DNA from 3 places in the Nakamurella deserti genome. Region 3 is predicted to be linked to each of the others. Evidence: riboswitches for the same ligand, from Rfam matches in the RefSeq annotation. Region 3 holds a riboswitch; each other region holds the start of a gene.
The links. Region 3 has a riboswitch for S-adenosylmethionine ahead of DB033_RS14450 (bifunctional o-acetylhomoserine/o-acetylserine sulfhydrylase). Riboswitches for the same ligand answer to the same signal wherever they lie in the genome.
Positions count from the first base shown of each region.

Region 1: another riboswitch for S-adenosylmethionine. It lies ahead of DB033_RS21840 (putative leader peptide); the one in region 3 lies ahead of DB033_RS14450 (bifunctional o-acetylhomoserine/o-acetylserine sulfhydrylase).
Region 2: another riboswitch for S-adenosylmethionine. It lies ahead of DB033_RS15875 (aminotransferase class V-fold PLP-dependent enzyme); the one in region 3 lies ahead of DB033_RS14450 (bifunctional o-acetylhomoserine/o-acetylserine sulfhydrylase).

Region 1 is NZ_QCXS01000003.1:671,051-678,135, forward strand. It holds gene DB033_RS16325 (methionine ABC transporter ATP-binding protein) at 1-822, shown strand, start outside; gene DB033_RS16330 (methionine ABC transporter permease) at 845-1,507, shown strand; SAM riboswitch class IV at 1,578-1,691, shown strand; gene DB033_RS21840 (putative leader peptide) at 1,729-1,815, shown strand; gene DB033_RS16335 (LLM class flavin-dependent oxidoreductase) at 1,880-3,091, shown strand; gene DB033_RS16340 (NtaA/DmoA family FMN-dependent monooxygenase) at 3,088-4,458, shown strand; gene DB033_RS16345 (GNAT family N-acetyltransferase) at 4,521-5,204, shown strand; gene DB033_RS16350 (NADPH-dependent FMN reductase) at 5,208-5,699, opposite strand; gene DB033_RS16355 (DUF1684 domain-containing protein) at 5,742-6,539, opposite strand; gene DB033_RS16360 (LLM class flavin-dependent oxidoreductase) at 6,575-7,085, opposite strand, start outside.
Region 2 is NZ_QCXS01000003.1:570,782-577,866, reverse strand. It holds tRNA gene DB033_RS15890 (tRNA-Lys) at 1-30, opposite strand, end outside; gene DB033_RS15885 (MarR family winged helix-turn-helix transcriptional regulator) at 216-800, shown strand; gene DB033_RS15880 (MDR family MFS transporter) at 797-2,569, shown strand; gene DB033_RS15875 (aminotransferase class V-fold PLP-dependent enzyme) at 2,653-4,071, opposite strand; SAM riboswitch class IV at 4,116-4,229, opposite strand; gene DB033_RS15870 (pilus assembly protein TadG-related protein) at 4,386-4,805, shown strand; tRNA gene DB033_RS15865 (tRNA-Glu) at 6,720-6,792, shown strand; tRNA gene DB033_RS15860 (tRNA-Asp) at 6,881-6,954, shown strand; tRNA gene DB033_RS15855 (tRNA-Phe) at 7,002-7,078, shown strand.
Region 3 is NZ_QCXS01000003.1:227,333-234,417, forward strand. It holds gene DB033_RS14435 (aspartate aminotransferase family protein) at 1-15, shown strand, start outside; gene DB033_RS14440 (ScyD/ScyE family protein) at 158-1,318, opposite strand; gene DB033_RS21690 (hypothetical protein) at 1,419-1,544, shown strand; gene metX (homoserine O-acetyltransferase MetX) at 1,856-3,139, opposite strand; gene DB033_RS14450 (bifunctional o-acetylhomoserine/o-acetylserine sulfhydrylase) at 3,180-4,583, opposite strand; SAM riboswitch class IV at 4,806-4,921, opposite strand; gene DB033_RS14455 (hypothetical protein) at 5,043-5,645, opposite strand; gene DB033_RS14460 (GNAT family N-acetyltransferase) at 6,179-6,721, shown strand; gene DB033_RS14465 (ribonucleotide-diphosphate reductase subunit beta) at 6,836-7,085, opposite strand, start outside.

The DNA.
Region 1 (7,085 bases), 440 kb from region 3:
GGGCGAGCGGTGTCGGCGCTGTCCGAGCGGGAGGTGCGCCCGGTGCGCGCCACCATCGGCACCGTGTTCCAGCAGTTCAACCTGTTCCGCTCGCGCACCGTCTACGGCAACGTGGCCTACCCGTTGAAGGTGGCGGGCTGGTCGAAGGAGGCCGTCGAGGCGCGGGTGACCGAGTTGTTGCACTTCGTCGGCATCACCGACAAGGCGTGGGAGTACACCGACCAGTTGTCGGGCGGGCAGAAGCAGCGGGTCGGGATCGCGCGGGCGCTGGCCAACCAGCCGACGATCCTGCTCGCCGACGAGGCGACCAGCGCACTGGACCCGGAGACCACCCACGACGTGCTCCGGCTGTTGAAGCGGGTCAACGCCGAACTGGGCGTGACCATCGTGGTCATCACCCACGAGATGGACGTGGTGCGCACCATCGCCGACCGCGTCGCGGTGCTGGAGCGGGGCCGGGTGATCGAGATCGGTTCCACGTTCGACGTCTTCGCCTCACCGCGGACACCGACCGCACGGACCTTCGTCGGAACCGTCCTGCGGGACCGGCCCGACGCGGCCGAGGTCGCCCGGCTGGAGGCGGCCCACCAAGGCCGGCTGGTCAGCGTGGGGGTCACCGACGGCAACGGGATCGGCGCCGTCCTCGGCGCCGCCGCCCGCGAGGGCGACGTCGGCTTCGAGATCGTGCACGGCGGTATCGGCGCGCTGGACGGCCGGTCGTTCGGCACCCTCACCCTCGCCCTGACCGGCAGTGATCCGGCGGTGGCCGCCGTCGTCGACCGCCTCCGCGACGTCACCACCGTCACGGAGCTCGCCGCATGAACACCGTGACGGAGGTGACCCGGTGAACACCGACTGGAACCTGCTGTGGCCGATCTACGGCGAATCGGTGCTGCAGACCCTCTGGATGGCCGGGGCCACGCTGGTGCTGGGCGGCTTCTTCGGGCTGGTGATCGGAGTGCTGCTGTTCACCACCCGGCGCGGGGGTCTGCTGCAGAACGTCGTCGTGTACACGGTTCTCAACCTGCTGGTGAACGTCGTCCGGCCGATCCCGTTCATCATCTTCATCACCGCGATCGGCCCGCTGACGCTGTCGGTGATCGGTACCACCATCGGCACCGGAGCGGCCACCTTCGCGCTCGTCATCGCCGCGTCCTTCGGCGTCTCCCGGATCGTCGAGCAGAACCTGGTGACGGTCGACCCGGGGGTGATCGAGGCGGCCCGTTCGATGGGCGCCTCCCCGATCCGCATCATCGTCGGCCTGCTGATCCCCGAGGCGCTGGGCCCGCTGATCCTCGGCTACACCTTCGTGCTGGTCGCGATCATCGACATGACCGCCGTCGCCGGTGGTCTCGGCGGCGGTGGCCTCGGCCAGTTCGCGATCAGCTACGGCTACCAGCGGTTCGACTGGGAGGTGACCTGGGTCGCGGTGCTGACCATCATCGTCATCGTGCAGCTCGCCCAGTTCGTCGGTAACCGGCTGGCCCGGACCGCGCTGCGCCGTTGACGCGACGGTCCCGGCCGGGAACCGGTCGGGACCGTCGCCGACGGCCGTTCCAAGTGCTACCTTTGCAGTAGGTAATGAGTGTCGGCGACAAGCCCTGGCTGGCCGACCAGCAACCCTCTCTGGTGGTGGGGTGCTCCAGGTGACGACCCGGCCGGGTCCCGTCGGTACCCGGCAAGCACAGTGGGCGGTGCGCCGTTCCGAGTCGAGATGGTGGTGCGGCGATGTCGGAGACGACGGCCTTCGGGCGACGGTGGGTCAGCCGCCGGCACGTCGATCTGCAGCGGGTGAGCAGCGCGCTCTGCCGGTGACGCCGCGGTGGTCCGCGGGTCCGACATCGTCTGCTGTCCCTCCCCCCTCGAACGGAGCATCACCGTGCCCGCACCCCTGCACCTGGCCGTCGCCCTCGACGGCGCCGGCTGGCACCCGGCCGCCTGGCGGGAACCGGCCGCCCGGCCCGCCGACCTGTTCACCGCCGGTTACTGGACCGACCTGGTCCAGGAGGCCGAGCGCGGCCTCCTCGACCTGGTGACCCTCGAGGACTCGCTCGGGCTGCAGTCCACCCGGCGCGACGGCCCGGACCGTCGCACCGACCAGGTCCGTGGACGGCTCGACGCGGTCCTGGTGGCGTCCCGGGTGGCCCCCACGACCTCGGCGATCGGACTGGTGCCGACCGCACAGGTCACCCACACCGAGCCGTTCCACGTCTCGAAGGCCATCGCCACCCTGGACTTCGTCAGCCGCGGCCGCGCGGGCTGGCGCCCGCAGGTGTCGGCCGCTCCGGCCGACGCCGCGCACTTCGGGCGCCGGACGGTACCGCCGGTGTTCGACGGCTCCCCCGCCGCCGCCGCAGCGGTCGACGAGCTGTTCGCCGAGGCCGACGACCACGTCGAGGTGGTACGCCGTCTCTGGGACAGCTGGGAGGACGACGCCGAGATCCGCGACGTGGCCACCGGCCGGTTCGTCGACCGGGACAAGCTGCACCACATCGACTTCAGCGGGCGGTTCTTCAGCGTCCGCGGCCCGTCCATCGTGCCCCGTCCACCGCAGGGGCAGCCCGTCGTCGCGGCGCTGGCGCACACCGACCGGCCCTACCGCTTCGCCGCCAGGGGTGCGGATCTGGTGTTCGTCACCCCGGACAGCCGGGACGCCGCCCGCGACATCGTCGACACGGTGCAGGGTCTGCGGGCGACCCTGGCCGCGGACGCCGGACCGCTGCGGGTGTTCGCCGACCTCGTCGTCTTCCTCGACGACGAACCCGGCGCCGCCCGTGACCGCCGGGAGCGGCTCGACGACCTGGACGGCGCTCCGTGGACCTCCGACGCGACGATCGTCACCGGCACCCCGGCCGAGCTGGCCGATCAGCTGCAGGACTGGGCCGCCGCCGGCCTGGACGGCTTCCGGCTGCGGCCGGCGACGCTGCCGCACGACCTGCAGGCCATCACCCGCGCCGTGGTGCCCCTGCTGCAGCAGCGGGGCGTCTTCCGCCGCGCCTACGACGGCCGCACCCTGCGGGGCCGTCTCGGCCTCGACCGCCCGGTCAGCCGCTACGCCGCCACCCGCACCCCCGAGGGAGTCTCCGCATGACCAAGCAGGTGCACCTCGCCGCCCATTTCCCCGGCGTCAACAACACGACGGTCTGGTCCGACCCGGCCGCCGGCAGCCACATCGAGTTCGATTCGTTCGTCCGCTTCGCCGCCGCCGCCGAACGCGGGCTCTTCGACTTCCTCTTCCTCGCCGAAGGTCTGCGGCTGCGGGAGCAGAACGGCGAGATCTACGACCTCGACGTCGTCGGCCGGCCCGACACCTTCGCCGTCCTCAGCGCGCTGGCCGCGGTGACCGAGCACCTGGGTCTGACCGGCACGATCAACTCGACCTTCAACGAGCCGTACGAGGTGGCCCGGCAGTTCGCCACCCTGGATCAGCTGTCCGGCGGCCGCGGCGCCTGGAACGTCGTGACCTCCTGGGACGCGTTCACCGGGGAGAACTTCCGCCGCGGCGGCTTCCTCCCCGAGGATCAGCGCTACGCCCGGGCCAAGGCCTTTCTGGACGCCGCGACCGTGCTGTTCGACACCTGGGCCGCCGACGAGGTCGTCGCCGACCGGGACTCGGGCACCTTCGTCCGGTCTGCCGAGGTCGGCGACTTCACCCACCGCGACGACCACTTCGACATCCACGGCCGCTTCACCGTCCCGCGCAGCCCGCAGGGCCGGCCCGTCGTCTTCCAGGCCGGCGATTCCGACGCCGGCCGCGAGTTCGCCGCTTCCACCGCCGACGCGATCTTCACCCGGCACGGCACCCTCGACGCCGGCAGGGCGTTCTACGCCGACGTCAAGGGGCGCCTGGGCCGCTACGGCCGGCGACCCGAGGAGCTGCTGGTGCTGCCGGCCGCGACCTTCGTCCTGGGTGACACCGACCGCGAGGCGGAGGATCTCGCCGCCGAGGTGCGTCGGTTGCAGGTCTCGGGGCAGACCGCGCTGCGCTTCGCCGAGCACGTGTGGAACCGGGACCTGTCCGATCTCGACCCGGACGGGCCGGTGCCGGAGTTCGACCCGGTCGAGGGCGAGCACACCATCGCCAAGGGACGGGCCAGCGTGCGGATGTTCGGCGACCGGCTGGCCACGGCCCGGCAGTGGCGCGAGCTCGGCGCCACCGAGCACCTGTCGCTGCGGGACGTCGTCATCCGGCAGACGGCGCGGCAGAACTTCATCGGCAGCCCCGAGACCGTCGCGCGCACGATCAACGACTACGTGCAGGCCGACGCGAGCGACGGGTTCATCCTGGTCCCGCACGTGACCCCGGACGGGCTGGACCCGTTCGTCGAGACGGTGGTGCCGATCCTGCAGGACTGGGGCGTCCACCGCACCGGGTACACCGGCAGCACGCTGCGCGACAACCTCGGGCTCGCCGTCCCGGCCAGGGGTGATCGCGTCGAGCGTAGGGTCGCGTCGTGACGACCGAGACCGCCGACGTCCCCCGCACCACCACCCAGGTCCACGGTCCCGCGGATGCGAGGCTGGGTGATCCGGTGCTGGACAACCCCGCCTGGTCGGCGCTCACCGGGCGGCACGCCCACCTCGCCGTCCGGCACGGTCTGGCCGCCCGCTACCGCTCGGACGTGGCGTTGTTCGTGGCACTCGCCGACAGCGCCGACCCGCAGGCCTGGGTGGATCTCGCGGAACTGGTCGGACCGGGCGCCACGGTGCTGCTGGCCGGCACCGGGCCGCGGCCCGGCGCGGGGTGGACCGTCGGCGAGTCCGTTCCCGGCGTGCAGCTCGTCGACCGGACCGTCGCCGCGGTGGCCGATCCCGAGGCGCTGCGGCTCGGCCCGGACGACGTCCCGGAGATGCTCGACCTCGTGGCTCGGACGAAGCCGGGGCCGTTCCTGCCGCGCACCGTCGAGCTGGGCAGCTACCTGGGGTTCCGGCACGACGGGAAGCTCACCGCGATGGCCGGCGAGCGGATCAAACCCGACGGCTGGACCGAGATCAGCGCGGTCTGCACCGATCCCGCCTACCGCGGACGCGGTCTGGGCACCCGTTTGGTGCTCGCGGTCACCGCCGGGATCCGGGAGCGCGGCGACCGGGCGCTGATGCACGCCTCGGCCGCGAACGTCGGCGCGATCGGCCTGTACCGCTCGCTGGGATTCGGACTGCGCCGCTACACGGACTTCTCGATCCTGACCTCGCCCGCGGCCTGACGGTCAGCCCGGGTCGCCCGTCGGCAGCCGCCGGCGGGCGACCTCGAGCCACGCCGCGCCGGCGTCCGGCTCCGCCCAGGCCGAGTCCAGCAGATACAGACCAGGGCTCGGGCACACCGCACCCAGCTCCACCAGCACCGGCCTGAGCGAGAGTTCCGGCGCCAACGCATGTCCGGGACCCGCCCCGAGCATCAGTGGGAACGCCGTGACCCCGTCCAGGCCGCCGGTCGGGAACAGGTCCAGGAACAGCTTCAACACGCCGGTGTAGGTCGCCTTGTACGTCGGCGACGCCACGATCAGCACGTCGGCCGCCCGCACCGCCTCGATCGCCGCGGACACGCCCGGATCGCCCCAGGCGAGCAGGCCCGGTCCGAGCGTGACGACGTCCACCACGACCTCCGCGGGAGTTCCGGTCAACCGCTCGGCGAGCAGTTCGGCGGCGGCCAGGGTGCGGGAGGCGGGCTTGAGGTTGCCGGCGACGACGGCGGTGCGCATGGTGGGAATCCGTTCTGACGGAGCGGTGCAGGCGGCGGGTTCTCAGACCGGGTCCGGCGTGCGCTCCCCCGCCGTGACCGGCCGGGTGACGACGTTGCCCTCGACGGGCCGCGGGCAGGTGCCGAACGCGGAGAACGCGAACGGCAGGTTGACGGTGCGGTTGAAGTCCAGGGTGACCGGCCCCGGGGTCGCGTCGAAGGTCAGCGTCCGCCAGGGCGCGGTGTCGAGTCCGTTGGTCGGGTCGTGGAACGCCAGCTGGGCCCGGCCGCCCGGACCGGACACGGCCCGCAGCCGCTGGGGCACCCCGTCGATCTCGACGTCGACCGTGCCGACCACGGTCACCACGTGGGTGAGGCCGGGCGTCGCCGCCCCGACCACCACCGGATGCGGTTGCCCGGCCAGGAACGTCCCGGTCAGCACCCATCCCGGTGTCGCCGGGTAGGCCGGCACTCCGCGGAACCGGGTCAGCGTGGGCGCGGTGCTGTCCCGGACCCGGATCGCCAGTCGTTCGCTGCGGCGGATCAGCTCGACGGCGACCGCGCCGTGCCGCAGCCAGATGTCGCTGCCGCCCTCGGGTCCGTCAGCGGTCACGGCGGCGTCCACGGTCCGGCCGGTGTCGCCGAGGGTCACCCCGGTCGTCCCGTCGGGCTCGTAGCGGGCGGTCCCGTCCGGCGTCAGCGAGAACCGGCCCGGAACCGCGGACGTGGTCGCCGGGGTGTCGGCGAGCCAGATCAGGTCGACGATCGACAGCCAGCCGTGGGGGGCGGCGAGATCGGTCTCCCGGGCGGTGTGCCACCGCTGCCAGTCGGTCTGCAGGTCCGTCGGCGTGGTGCTCGTCATCGTGGTCTCTCCGTATCGGTCGGTGGTCGATCGTGTCAGGCCAGCGCGAAGGCGCTGGCGGCGGCGACGAACCGGTCCTGACGGGCATTGTCGGCCTCCCGGCGGGCGACCTCCGCCTTGACCAGCGGGATCACCTCGCGGCCGAACTCGACAGCGTCGGTGAGCAGGTCGTAGCCGCGGGCACTGAAGTGCCGCACCCCCAGGTCGTAGTAGTCCAGCAGCGCCGCAGCCACCACCTCGGGGGTGCCGACCAGCGCGGTCGAGTTGCCCGCGCCGCCGGTCGCGGCGGCGGTCGACGTCCACAGCGCGCGGTCATGCCGGTCCGCGGCGCCGGCCTGGACGAGAAGCCGCTGCGATCCCGCGTTCTCGGGAGCGCCCGGACGGCCGCGGGGGGCGTCGCGCAGCCGGTCGAGAATGCGGTGCGCCTTGTCCTCGGCCGCCGCCCGGGTCGGCGCGATGATCGGCCGGAAGGCGACCTGAATGGCCGGTCGATCGGCGCGGCCGGCGGCGGCCGCGGCGGCGTCGACCGAGGCGATCTGCTCACGG
Region 2 (7,085 bases), 340 kb from region 3:
CGTAGCTCTAACCGATTGAGCTAGAGGCCCGCGCCGGACCGTCGGCCCGACATCGCCTCGCAGCCTACCGGGCACCGGCTCGGCCCTCGGCAGCGTGATCCCCAGCACTGGCCGGAAAAGAACTTGCATGCGTCAAGCATCCGATGCATGCTTGCACCCAGCAACTAGTTGCATAGCTCAAGCAAATTACCCGGACTTTACCGGAAGGAGGCGGGATGACCATCACCGAAGCTCCGCACGGTACGGGTGAGGCGGCGGTCGAGTCCTACCGCGAGGCCGTCGCCGGGTGCTCGGCCGCCGATCGTGACTACGCGGGCGACGTCGCCCAGCGGCTCGTCGACATGGTCAAGTCGTTCAGTGCCATCAAGGCCAGGATTCACGGGTCGGCGTCGCCGGAGGGCTACGACTCGTCGCTGCTGCTCAAGTTGGCCCACCACGGGCCGATGCGCGCCAGTGACCTCGCCGAGCGGATGTGCGCCGATCCCTCCACGGTGTCGCGTCAGGTCGCCGGCATGGTCAAAGCCGGACTCGTCGAACGGCAGGCGGACCCGGACGACGGACGGGCCTCCATCCTCGTGCCCACCGCGTCGGGGCAGGCCCGCGTCGACCAGATGGTCCAGATGCGGGGCCAGATCTTCGCGCCCCTCGTCGCCGACTGGTCAGCCGAGGACCGCGCCGTCTTCACCCGCCTCCTCACCGAATTCGTCCACGGGCTGTCGAGCAACATCGAAGCCGTCAAGAACGTCGCCGCCGAGCTCGTCCAGCCGGCTCCGTCGAATGCTCAAGGGAGTACTGCATGACCACCGCACCAACTCAGGTGGAGTCACAGGTCGGCCTGACCCACAAACAGATCCTGACGATCCTGGGTGGACTGATGGCGGGCATGCTGCTCGCCGCGCTCGACCAGACCATCGTCTCCACGTCGATCCGCACCATCGCCGACGACCTCGGCCAGTTGTCCGGCCAGGCCTGGGCGACGACCGCCTACCTGATCACCTCGACCATCACCACGCCGCTGTACGGCAAGCTGTCCGACCTCTACGGGCGTCGCCCCCTGTTCATCGCCGCCATCAGCATCTTCGTCGCGGGATCGGTGCTCAGCGGTGTCGCCACCTCGATGACCGAGCTGGCCGCCTTCCGTGCGGTGCAGGGTCTCGGCGCCGGCGGTCTGTTCTCCCTGGCGCTGGCCATCCTGGCCGACATCGTGCCGCCGCGTGAGCGCTCGCGCTACCAGGGCATGTTCCTCGCCGTCTTCGGGACCTCGTCTGTCATCGGCCCCATCATCGGTGGGTTCTTCGCCGGTGCGGACACGATCTTCGGCGTCACCGGATGGCGTTGGGTCTTCCTCATCAACGTCCCCATCGGCATCGTGGCGCTGGCCGTGGTGCTCAAGGTGCTGCACATCCCGCACACCCGGCGCGAGCACCGCATCGACTGGTGGGGAGCGGTCGCGCTGGTCGTCGGTATGGTGCCGCTGCTGCTGGTCGCCGAGCAGGGCAACAAGTGGGGTTGGACGTCGGCCGCCAGCCTGGTCTCGATCGTCGTCGGCGTGCTCGGCATCGTCGGCTTCGTGCTCATCGAGCGCCGCATGGGTGACGACGCGCTGATCCCGATGCGGCTGTTCGCCAACCGCCAGTTCTCGCAGGGGCTGGTCGTCAACGTGCTGATCGGCCTCGCGATGTTCGGAGCCCTGGCCACCCTGCCGCTGTACCTGCAGCTGGTGAAGGGGGCCACGCCGACCCAGTCCGGTCTGTGGCTGCTGCCGATGATGGTCGGCCTGATGGGCGGCTCCATCAGCTCCGGCATCATCACCGGCAAGACCGGCCGCTACAAGATCTTCCCCGTCGTCGGCACCGCGCTGCTGATCGTCGCGTTCGCGATGATGCTCGCGCTGATCAAGGTCGACACCCCGTACCTGGTCCTCGCCGGCACCTTCCTCGTCCTCGGCGCCGGGCTGGGCCTGAACATGCAGACGATGATGATGGCCGTCCAGAACACGGTGAAGGCCCGCGACATCGGTGTGGCCACGTCCTCAGCGACGTTCTTCCGGGCCACCGGCGGCACCATCGGCACCGCGGTGTTCCTGTCGCTGCTGTTCAACGGGCTGCCCACGAACGTCAACACCCAGGTGCAGGCGGTCGCCGGGACACCGGGGTTCCAGCAGGCGCTGGCGTCGTCGGGCAGTTCCATGCAGCAGTACGGCGCGCAGCTCGCGGGCCTCAGTGAGGATTCCGCGTTCATCAACACGCTGCCTGCGACCTTGGCTCAGCCCGTGAAGCAGGGCTTCGTGGACTCCACCCACGTCGTCTACATCCTCGCCGGCATCGTCGCGGTGCTCGCCTTCCTGCTGGTCCTCCTGCTCAAGGAGGTCCCGCTGCGCACCAAGTCCGCGCTGCAGGAGATCCAGGAGGAGGACGCCGCTGCGGCGGCGGCTGCGGGCAACGTCGGTCTCAACGACGCCGCCGGTGCCGAGCGCGAGCGGCAGCAGGACGACGATCTCGTCACGGCGGGTTCGGCTCCCACCGTTGAGGTCACCAAGCCGAGCGGCGGTCGGCACCGTCGCGACTGACGCGCTGGACCGTCCCTGAGACGGTCCTTAGACACGAGTGGCCCCCGACCTTTTGGTCGGGGGCCACCGTCGTGTTCGAGGTCTTACTGCCAGGCCACGATCTTCGGCAGGGTGCGCTGGTCGCGGAGCGGCTGCGGACGACCGTTGACGGTGACGTAGCGCAGTCCCGGGCCCTCGGTGGCGAGTGTGGTGACCGCGGCGATGAGCCGGTCGACGTGCTCGGTGGTGGTGCCGAGACCGACGGAGGCGCGGACAGCATGCCCGGTGCCGTCGACGGAGTCGCAGCCTGCCGCGCCGAGCAGGCGGCGGACGAGCGGCTGGGCGCAGAACGCGCCGTCGCGGACGCCGATGCCGTACTCGGCCGACAGTGCGCTGGCCACGACCGGAGACGACAGCGAGCTCAGGGTGAAGGTGGCGACACCGATGACGCTGGCCCCGCCGGTGAAGAGCGAGTGCACGGTGACGCCGGGGATGTCGGACAGCCCGCGGATCAACCGGGCGGTGAGGTCGCGTTCGGCGGTGACCAGCGCGTCGCGATCCGTGGTGAGCAGCGCATGGCAGGCGGTGGCCAGCGCCACGACGCCCGGGATGTTGGGGGTGCCGGCCTCGTGCCGGTCGGGGAGGGGCTTCCAGACGGTGCGGTCGTCCTCCACCGTGGAGGTGGCGCCGCCGCCGACGAGGTAGGGGGGAGCCTCGGCGAGCCAGTCGGCGCGGCCGATCAGCGCGCCCGCCCCGTAGGGGGCGTACACCTTGTGCCCGGAGATCGCGACGTAGTCCACCCACAGGTCGGTAATGGAGAAGGGCCGGTGCGGCGCGAGCTGGGCGGCGTCGAGGGCGATGCGGGCGCCGTGGGCGTGGGCGACGGCGGCGAGCCGGGCGATCGGCCAGATCTCGCCGGTCACGTTGCTCGCCCCGGTGACCACGACCAGCACCGGCCCGTTGCGGCGGGCGTCGCGGCAGGCGTCCCCGACGGCGCGGACGGCGGCCTGCGGGGTCGCCGGGGCGGGCAGGCGGACGACGGTGTGCTTCTCCCATGGGAGCAGCGTCGCGTGGTGCTCGGTTTCGAAGACGATGACAGTGGTGTCGTCGGGGAGGCAGTGCGACAGCAGGTTGAACGCGTCCGTGGTGTTGCGGGTGAACAGGACCGCGTCGTCGGAACGTCCGCCGACGAAGGCGCGGATGGGTTCGCGGGCGCCTTCGTACAGCGCGGTGCACAGCTGGGAGTCGAATCCGGCGCCGCGGTGCACGGAGGCGTACTGCTCGAGGACCGCGTCGACCGCGTCCTTGACGACCTGCAGCGAGGGGGCGGACGCGGCGTGATCGAGATTGGCGTACTCGACGTGGGAGCCGTCGGCCAGGGGTACCCGGTGACCGGCGCCGACGATCTCCAGGCCCGGTGCGTGGGCGCCGGTGATGGGCGTCGCGGCGTCGACGCTGGGCAGGGAGGCCTCGACGGGACCGGTGGCGGTGAGGAAGTGCAGGTCCTCGAGGGTGAGCGTCATGGCTGGTCTCCTTGCGGTCGAAGGACCGCCGGGGACGAGCCGGAGATCCGCGCTTGCCGCCGGCGACAACCGGACGGCCAGGTCTTCACCTGGGGCACCCCACCGCGGAGGAGGGTTGCCGGCTAGCAAACCAGGGTTTGTCGCTAGCACTCATGACCTACGCGACGACGTTAACACGGGTCCGGGCCGAGCTCGAAGCGGGTGTAACCGGGACCACAGCGGTGGGCTCAGTTGTCCACAACTTCGGCGAACGGGTGATGCTGCCCGGTGAACGTCTCTACGCTGGACCGGTCGCGGACGAAGCGGGGTGGAGCATGCGGCCGAACGGGTTGCGGCATGCCGGCGGCGGCGAGGACGACCGGGGGTCGATCACCCCGCTGTTGCTCGGCCTGACGCTGTGCCTGTTGCTCCTGGTGGCCGGGGTGACGGCGGCCGGGTCCGCGTTCCTGGGGCGCAGTCGGTTGCAGAACCAGTGCGACGGGGCGGCGCTGGCGGCCAGTGACGCGGCCGATGTGCCTGGACGGCCCCGACAGATGGCGCTCGCCAACGACGCCGCCATCGCCTACCTCGCGGTGCGCCCGGGTCGGGTCGGCGTGCGCGTCGTGGTCGGGGCCGACACGGTGACCGCCACGTGCTGGACCGACACCCCCATCACCTTCGGCGACATGTTCTTCACGCCCACCCTGCGTCAGGACGTGGAGTCGAGCAGCCGGCTGCGGTACGACCAGGCCTGATCACGCGTGATCGGGTCCGGTCAGTTGGGGCCGGCGACCAGCTCGCTGCGCCATTCGCCGACCGACACCGGGGTGGTGGAGCTCTGCGGCGGGGCGTCGAGCGCGCCGCCCACACCCACGTTCGATGTCCAGGTGACGGTCCAATTCGCGGTTGCCGTGACCGGCCAGGTTGCTGTGCCCCCGGTTCGTTCCGGCAGGGAGCGCCAACGGTAGGCATAGACGCACGCGTCCGAAGCAGCCGGCTTAGAAATGTTCGCGTTGGCGGTCGGGCCAGGATCGCGCCCCGGGCCGTCGCATGTGATGGTCGCCGGTGGCCCCTTAGGCGCCTTTGGGTTGGCGGGTTCACCCATGGACCACGTCACCGAACTCAGCGTGGCTGTGAGTGTCACAGTCACCGCTCCAGCCGTAGCCTGTGCAATCAGTGGACCTGGATTGTCAACCCACAGGTAGAGCCAGCGATTCACGGCTATTTGCGTGTCGGGTCCAAAGTGAAGGACCGGCGGGACGAATCGAATAGCTGCCTGTGCGCTTAGCGCAAGCGCCTCAGGGCTGACGGCGGTAGGTGTGGTCCCATTCCCAACGAAATAGGGCTGAGAGTTAGTAAATGGCACGGCTGCCGAGTTCGTCGGACAAATGTCGTAGGCAATAAATCCGTCTGCTGGCGTGTGTCCCGCCCAGAGCGGTGAGTCGGCGGCTGGCTGGGTAGGCATAGGTTGTTGCTTGCATAGGCTCTCCATTGAAGACTTGACGGCAGTGGCTCCTGTCGTAACCACCGCAATCAGCGTTTTCTTTACTACTGAATCAGTCGCGCCGACGATGCATACTTGATCGCCACAACCGGCCGTCGGGGCTGACGATCTTGAAACCGAGGGCTGGTCTGGGTCGGCGTACGCAGGAGCTAATACAACGAGGCTCTCGAGCGCCATCAATAGTGCTGCGCCGGCAATCCTCATCGCTAGCATTGGACACTGAAGTCGTTAACCACGGAGGTTACCAGCCATCGGTTGTCGATTTGGCTGACTGACACCGTTGCCGGATGGCGACGGTAGAAGCCGGGTGCATCGGGCGCAATGAGCGAATTTCCATTCGCATCGACGAAGATGGAAGCAGTGTTATCGACACAGTCGCTGAGTTCGACTGTTCCAGTTCCTACTTCCGTAACTCGAGGGTCGATGATCGTGCGGCCTTCTCCGCTGCCCTGTTGGAACGCGGGGTCCCTGACAAACTTTACAAGATTAGACGCCACTGGGTCTGCTGCGTATTCGTATATCTCTGAAGCCCAATCCCTCCGAGGGTCGGTGAAGGTGAGGTCCGAGACGCGGCGGTATCCGACATAAGCGTCGAGCGCTGCCTGTGCTTCACGGACCTGGTCTGGGCTGAGGTCCAAATTCGACCATGGCATCTTCGTGGGCTCTGAACTTGTCGACTCGGGGGTCTGGGGCGTTGTTTCAGACCGGGATCCGCCATCGGTCGGCTGCGCTGCGGTTCCGGACCCCAAACTGGACGAGGCATCAGTGGCGGTGGAGAGCGCCTCGCTCCGACTCGCCGAGCTGTCCACCGGCGCCAGCGTGGTTCCCGGGTTGGCCTGCCCGGCGCTGCAGGCAGCGATCCCGGTCACACTCAACCCCGCGGTGATCAGCGCCAGCAGCGCACGTCGCGTGTCGGTCGTTCGTCGCCCCACCAGAACCCCTGTCCACGTTCGCCGACGTGGGCCCCGCCTGGCGCGACCCGATCGGAGTAGCGTACCGACCACGGTGGCGATGGGGAGTAACGATCTGATCCTTGTGGACAGGTCGAGTGCGGCGCGACTGCCCCGTCGGAGCAGGGCGCCGTGGCGGATTTGGGAGCGCCGCACCTCGTCCCCTATAGTTGACTCGCTCCCAACGGATGGCCGTTGGAGGCGGAGTTCCTCCAGCCCCCATCGTCTAGTGGCCTAGGACGTCGCCCTTTCACGGCGGTAACACGGGTTCGAATCCCGTTGGGGGTACGCAGCGCAGAGGTCACGAGCACCTCCACGAGGCAGTAAAGTAGTCCCAGCGTCACGCAGTTCAGCACCAAGGTCTCAGCAACACCGAGGCCCCGTAGCGCAGTTGGTTAGCGCGCCGCCCTGTCACGGCGGAGGTCGCGGGTTCAAGTCCCGTCGGGGTCGCCGAACGTGGGCCGGGTTCAGTCACATGAGCCCGGCCCTACGTTTGAGGCCAGGTAGCTCAGTTGGTACGAGCGTCCGCCTGAAAAGTGGAAGGTCCGCGGTTCGACCCCGCGCCTGGCCACCACCAGCCC
Region 3 (7,085 bases):
TACACCGGCAGCTGATCCGACGGCGGCCGTCGCCCCGGGCACCCGCGGCGGAGACCGGTGCCGGAGCCGGGTGTCGTCGGCCGCGGGGGCTGACCGAGGTCCGGCCCCGGCGGGTGCGACCGCACCGGTCGCACCCGCCGGCGGTGGACAGGGTCGGTCAGGTGGCAGGCTCCGCGGCGGGCTGGAACGCCCTGTCGTCGACCCGGACGATCTGACCGGCGTCGGGCAGGCCCAGCTCGGCGCCGAGCGCCCAGGCGGAGGCGTACAACTCACCCTTGTGGATGAGCAGCCCGGCGGGCAGCGGCACCTGGGCGTAGGTGCGGGTGCCGTCCGGAGCCACCTTGACGATCTGGCCGACCGTGGCCGGATCGAAGCCGGGCGGCGGCGCGCTCGGGTCCGCCGGCGCACCCTCGGTCAACTCGGAGACGTACACGTTGCCCTCGGCGTCCACCTCCACACCGGCGGGTCCGGTGAACCCGTCGAGCACCCGGACGGGCTCCTGGTGGTTCCAGTCGTAGACGAACACCCGGCCCGCCCCGGGCACCAGCCCGCCGAGCGCCGACACGTACACGTCGTCGTGATTGCCGTACGCGATCCCGGTCGGCACCGGGTCGCAGCCCAGGACGGCGGGGTCGTTGTTCGGGATCTCCGCACACGGACCCTCGGTGATCAGCGGCAGCGTGCGCCACAACTGCAGATCACCGGCCGCGGTGCGGAACAGGATGTCGTTGCCGCCCGCGTCGGCGATCAGCGCACTGCCGTCCCGGTGGGCGCGGACGAAGTACGGATTGGACAACGCCTCCAGGGGCAGGCCCTCCGGTCCGAACTGGGGTTGGCCGTCGGGGTTGTTGTCCCGCTCGAACTGACCGAGGTCCTCGAGCACCTCGGGGGTCCCGCCGCCGGAGGAACCCAGCAGCACCGAGATGCCGAACGGCGTCTCGGGCGCTTCGCTGCCGGGACCGGGTTCGCCGACGGCCACCAGGATCTGACCGTGCACCTTGTCCACGCCCTGCACGAGGCCGGCCCCGAGGTCGGTGAGCAACGGCGTCACCTCGCCCGACCGGACGTCGACCCGGGAGACCCGGCCGGCGTCGGCCTCGGCCACGAAGATCGTGTGGCCCCGGCCCTTGTCGGAGATCTGCCGCGGCCCGTCGAGACCCGAGGCGACGACGGTGATCCCGCTGGGGTCGCCACCGCCGTGCCCGCCGTGCCCGCCACCACCGTGCCCGCCACGCCCGTCGCCGGCCTGCGCGACCGGTGACACCAGGGCGGCGGCGAGCAGCCCCGCCGCCGACCCGACGATCCATCTGTTTCGCATCCGCACGTCTGCTCCGCTCCTTCGCGGCCCGGTGGACCCGGGCGGTCAGGCAGGAAATTAGTCCGGTCCGTCCGGCCCGGGCCAGACCTGTGGAGCGGCTGTGAACGTTCGGGAAGGCGTTTCCGTCGGTCGGCTCAAGCGGGTCGACCACGTGATGTGGGTCACACCCCTGTTCGCCGCAGGGTCGCTCATCGCCGTTGCGCTGACCGGCGCGACCCGCGCGTGACCGGTCGTCGGACCGTGGTCATTCGCCCGCGAGATCGGCGTCGTGGGGGTGCCCGTCGACGTCGGCGAACCGTCGACGCTGACCGTGACGCAGCGCCAGACTCCCTTCGACTTCGGCGCTCGCGGGTTGGGCGTCGTGCGGGTTCCCGTCCGAGTCGGCGGGCCTGGCGACGCTCACCGGTGACGCGTCGTCGGGTTGCCGGGCGACATCGGCGGGCTCCCGATGCTCACCGGCGTGGCGTCGTCCGTGTGCCGTTCGAGGTCGTCGGGCCGTCGGTGCTCCTGGTGGCGCTGTTGGCGCGGCGGCGCGCCTCAGCGGTCGACGGTGCCGGCCACCCGGGCGGCGCGCACGGAGGCCACCGCGTCCGCGACGACCGCCTCCACCTGATCGGCCTCGATCAGGAACCCGTCGTGACCGAACTCCGAGTGCATGGTGACGACCGGGCGGGTGGTGGGGGCGGCCGCGAGCTCCAACCCCAGGTGCGGGGGGAAGAGCCGGTCGGAGTCGACGACGGCCACGGTGAGTTCGGCGGTGATGCGTTGCAGTGCGGCGGTCAGACCGCCGCGACCACGGCCCAGGTCGTGGGAGTTCATCGCCTCGGTGAGGCACAGGTAGGAGTTCGGGTCGAACCGGCGACCGAGCTTGGCCCCGTGGTACTCGAGGTAGGACTGCACGGCGTAACGCCCGCCGTCGGCGGTGCTCTCCCCCGGCTGGTCCTGACGACCGAACCGGGTGTTGAGCTCGTGCTCGCTGCGGTAGGTCGCGTGCGCGATCTGCCGCGCCACCGCCATCCCGGCCAACGGCCATTCGCCGTCGTAGTAGTCACCGCCGTGGAAGTGCGGATCCGCCCGGATGGCCGACAGCTGCGGCGTGGTCCAGCCGATCTGGTCGGCTGAGGAGTAACCGCAGGTGGCCAGGGCGACGGCCGCCTGCAACCGGCCGGGCTGGCCGACGGCCCACTCCATCACGCGCATCCCGCCCATGGAGCCGCCGATGACGGCCAGGAAGGTCCGGATGCCGAGCGCGTCGGCCAGTGCGGCCTCCGCGGCGACCTGGTCGCGGATGGTGAGGGTGGGGAACCGGGAGCCGTAGGGACGCCCGTCCGCCGCGATGGACGACGGGCCGGTGGTGCCCTGGCAGCCGCCGAGCACGTTCGGCGCGACGACGAACAGCTCGTCGGTGTCCAGCACCGCGCCGGGGCCGATCAGACCGTCCCACCACCCGGGCGTCGGCTGACCCGGTCCGGCCGGGCCGACCACGTGCGCGTCACCGGTGAGCGCGTGCAGCACCAGCACCGCGTTGCCGCCTGCCTCGTCGAGCGTGCCCCAGGTCTCGTACGCCATCCGGACGTCCGGCAGCACGGCGCCGTTCTCCAGCACGAGGTCGCCGATGTCGGCGAAGCGGCGGCCCGCCACCGGATCGCCTTCCCGCCAGATCTCCGGACGCGGCGTCACTTCGACGCGGGACAGCGGCGAGACGGTGACGTCGGGGCGCCGCCCGGGAACGGCGGACAGCACCGCCCCCGCCCGGACGCCGGTGGAGCCGGCTCCCGGGTCGGGCGCGGTGCGATCGGCGTAGGCCATGGAGATCAGCATGCCAGTTTCGTGGTCGTAGGAGTGTGAACGTTCAACGATCTCAGACGCCCGCGGGGGCCACTTCCGGTTCGACGGGCTCGACGGCGGCGTCCGCCGGCTCGGCCACGGCGGCCTCGTTCGCGGCGGCCGCCGCGGCGAAGCCCTTCTCCAGATCGGCCAGGATGTCGTCGATGTGCTCGATACCGACCGCGAGCCGGATCAGGCCCGGGGTGACGCCGGTGCTGGCCTGCTCCTCGGGGGTGAGCTGCGAGTGGGTCGTGGACGCCGGGTGGATGACCAGCGACCGCACGTCACCGATGTTGGCGAGGTTGGAGAAGATCTCGAGTCCGTCGGCGAACGCCTCTCCCGCGGCCGCGCCGCCCTTCACCTCGAACGCGACGATGGCGCCGCCACCGTTCGGGGAGTACTTCCGCTGCAGCGCATGCCATTTCGACGACGCGAGGGCCGGGTAGTTCACCGAGGCGACCTCCGCCCGACCCTCGAGGAACTCCGCGACCGCGGTCGCGTTGGCGACGTGGCGCTCCAGCCGCAGCGACAACGTCTCCAGCCCCTGGTTGAGCAGGAAGGCGTTGAACGGTGTGGTGGCCGGGCCGAGGTCGCGCAGCAACTGCAGGCGGGCCTTGAAGATGAACGCGACGTTGACGCCGAACAACCCGTCCGGGCCCAGGTCGACGCCCCAGGTGAGGTTGTTGTAGCTCGGGTCCGGGGTGTTGAAGATGCTGAACTTCTCGGGATCCGCGGTCCAGTCGAAGTTCCCGGAGTCGACGATGACACCGCCGATGGCGACGCCGTGCCCGCCCAGGTACTTGGTGGTCGAGTGCACCACGATGTCGGCGCCGTGCTCCAGCGGCCGGATGAGATACGGGGTGGCGACGGTGTTGTCGACGATCAGCGGCACTCCGTTGGCGTGCGCGACGCCGGAGACGCCTTCGAAGTCGAGGATGTCCAGTTGCGGGTTGGAGATGGACTCGGCGTAGAAGGCCTTGGTGTTGGGCAGCACCGCCGCCTGCCAGGACTCGAGGTCGTCCGGGTTCTCGACGAAGCTGACCGTGATGCCGAACTTCGGCAGCGTGTAGTGCAGCAGGTTGTAGGTGCCGCCGTACAGGCGCGGGGAGGCGACGATGTGGTCGCCGGCGTTGGCCACGGTGAGCAGCGCGATCGACTCGGCGGCCTGCCCGGAGGCGACCAGCAGCGCACCGACGCCGCCCTCGAGCGCGGCGATCTTCTGCTCGACGGCGTCGTGGGTGGGGTTGTGGATGCGGGTGTAGATGTTGCCCAGCTCCTGCAGGGCGAACAGCTTCGCACCGTGCGCGGAGGAGTCGAAGGCGAAGGAGGTGGTCTGGTAGATCGGCAGCGCGCGGGCGTGGGTGGTGGCGTCGGGCGCCTGGCCGGCGTGGATCTGGAGGGTCTCGAACTTCCAGTCGTTGCTCACGGAGATGCTCATTTCTCGTCGCCGACGGCGACGGGGAGGGCGGTCCGACGGGGCGCGACAATGCGACGGTCGACGGCGGATCGCGGGGATCGGGGTGGTGCGGGCCGGTGGGGCTGATCGCGTGCGGCGGACGGATCCGGGCGGCGGGCGATCAGCCGCGCGTCAGCGGCGACAACACATTCGTGCACACACAGCGGCGCTCCGTTCAGGCGTCCCACTGGTCCACCTGCTGGCGGACCGCGCTTGTGTCCCGCACTTCGCGGGACACCGGGTCAATCACCCGGGGCACCCCACCGCGTGTGGAGGGTTGCCGCCCAGCGAGCCGGGGCTTGACGCTGGAACTCATGACCTGGTCGAAAGTGTATCCGACCGTTCGGGGGGACAACGGTGTGATCGCCGGGTCCGGCTCGGCCGCTCCGTACGGTCCGGCGACGGCGCGGGAGGGTTCCCCGAGAGCCGTCGTGTGCGCGGTCAGACCAGCAGCGCGTTGGTCGCCAGGTGCCCGGCGAAGATGTCGAGCACCTCCCGCGCCTGGACCCCGTCGCGGCGCGCGACGTAGTCGATCATCAGGCCGTCGAGGGTCGCCTGCACCAGGGCGGCGAGCTGCGGGACGGGGACGACCCATTCGATGCCGTACCGGGCCTCGACGCCGGCCAGCCACTGCTCGGCGATGCGCAGGTGGGTCGTGTGCAGCGAGAACCCCATCCGGGCCAGCAGCCCCGGGTCCCCCACCTGGCCGAGCAGCAGGACGTGCAGGGCGTGGTGCTCGTCGATCCGCTGCTCGATCATGTCCCAGACCGCACGCAGCGAGGTGCGCAGCCCGGTCTCCAGGCACGCGGCCAACCGGACGGGGCCGCCCGGATTGGCGACGTGCGAGTCGAGCAACCTCGCCGTGATCGCGACGTAGATGCTCTCCAGGGAATCGAACCAACGGTCGAACTCGGCCCGCCCGAGGCCGGCGGCGGCGCAGATCGCGTCGGCGTCGATCGCGCCGAGACCACGTTCGATGAGCAACGTGACCGTGCTGTGCAGGATGCGTTCGCGACCGTCGAGGGCGGTGTCGGGAGAGTGCACGGATCGCTCCTGTCGTGGGTCGCACCGGTCGGCGGATCTCGGGACCGGGCGGCTGTCGTGCGGGTCGCCCGGTGTGCGTGGTGGGCCCAACGGACGGTGCGGCTTGAATAATAATGCGCACGGGCCGGTCGCGAGGGCCGATCGAGTCGCCCGTCCGCTGGTGCCTCGGGGCGGGCCCGGTGGGATGGGCGGATGATCGGTGCCTGGCGGGTTGAGGTGGTGCTCACCGCCGAGCTCCAGAGCATCCGGCGGTCGGCGGAGTCGCCCGGCGCTCCGGGGCGGGCCCCGGTGGGATGAGCGGATGCACAGTGCCTGGCAGGTCGAGGTGGTGCACACCGCCGACCACGGGACCATCAAGCGTCCGATGACGTCGCCCATCCGCTGGCGCCAGGGAACGGGCCGCGATGGGATGGACGGATGCACAGCGCCTGGCAGGTCGAGGTGGTGCACACCGCCGACCACGGGACCATCAAGCGTCCGATGACGTCGCCCATCCGCTGGCGCCCGGGAACCGGCCGCGGTGGGATGAGCGGATGAACGGTGCCTGGCGGGTCGAAGTGGTGCACACCGCCGACCTGGGGAGCATCCGGCGGTCGGCGGTGCGGGCGCTGCTGTACGAGGTGTTCGATGACATGACCGAGCCCGACTGGGAGCACTGCCTCGGGGGCGTGCACGCGCTGACCGTGGCCGACGGCGGGATCGTGGCCCACGCGGCGCTGGTCGCGCGGCGCCTCGGACATCGTGGTCGCCCCCTGCGGGCCGGCTACGTCGAGGGCGTCGCGGTCCGCCCCGACCGGCAGCGGCAGGGTCTGGGGTCGGCGGTGATGGCACCCCTGGAGCGGATGATCGTCGACGCCTACGAGGTGGGGGCGCTGGCCGCCACGGACGACGGCGCCCGCTTCTACACGGCCCGCGGCTGGCGGTCCTGGGCCGGGCGCACCTGGTCGCTGACCCCGGACGGCGCGGTGCGCACCCCCGACGACGACGACTGCGTGTTCGTGTGGCCGGGTGCGTCGGAGCCACTGGACCTCACGGGCGACCTGCTCGCCGACTGGCGCGACGACTGCGCCTGGTGACCCCGGAACGCCAGAACGGGCGGCACCCGGGGCACGAAGCCTCCGGGTACCGCCCGTGTGCGGGGTGCGCCGCCGTGCGGCGCGGTCCGGCGCCTGACGGTCAGCGCCGGGTGGTCACCACTCCAGGCCGCCACCGGTCTGGTACTCGATGACGCGGGTCTCGAAGAAGTTCTTCTCCTTCTTGAGGTCCATCATCTCGCTCATCCACGGGAACGGGTTCTCCGTCTCGGCGAACAGCGGCTCGAGGCCGATCTGGACGCAGCGGCGGTTGGTGATGAAGTGCATGTACTGCTCGCACTGCGCGGCCGACAGGCCGAGCATGCCGGTGGACAGGGTCTCGCGGCCGTAGGCGATCTCCAGCTCA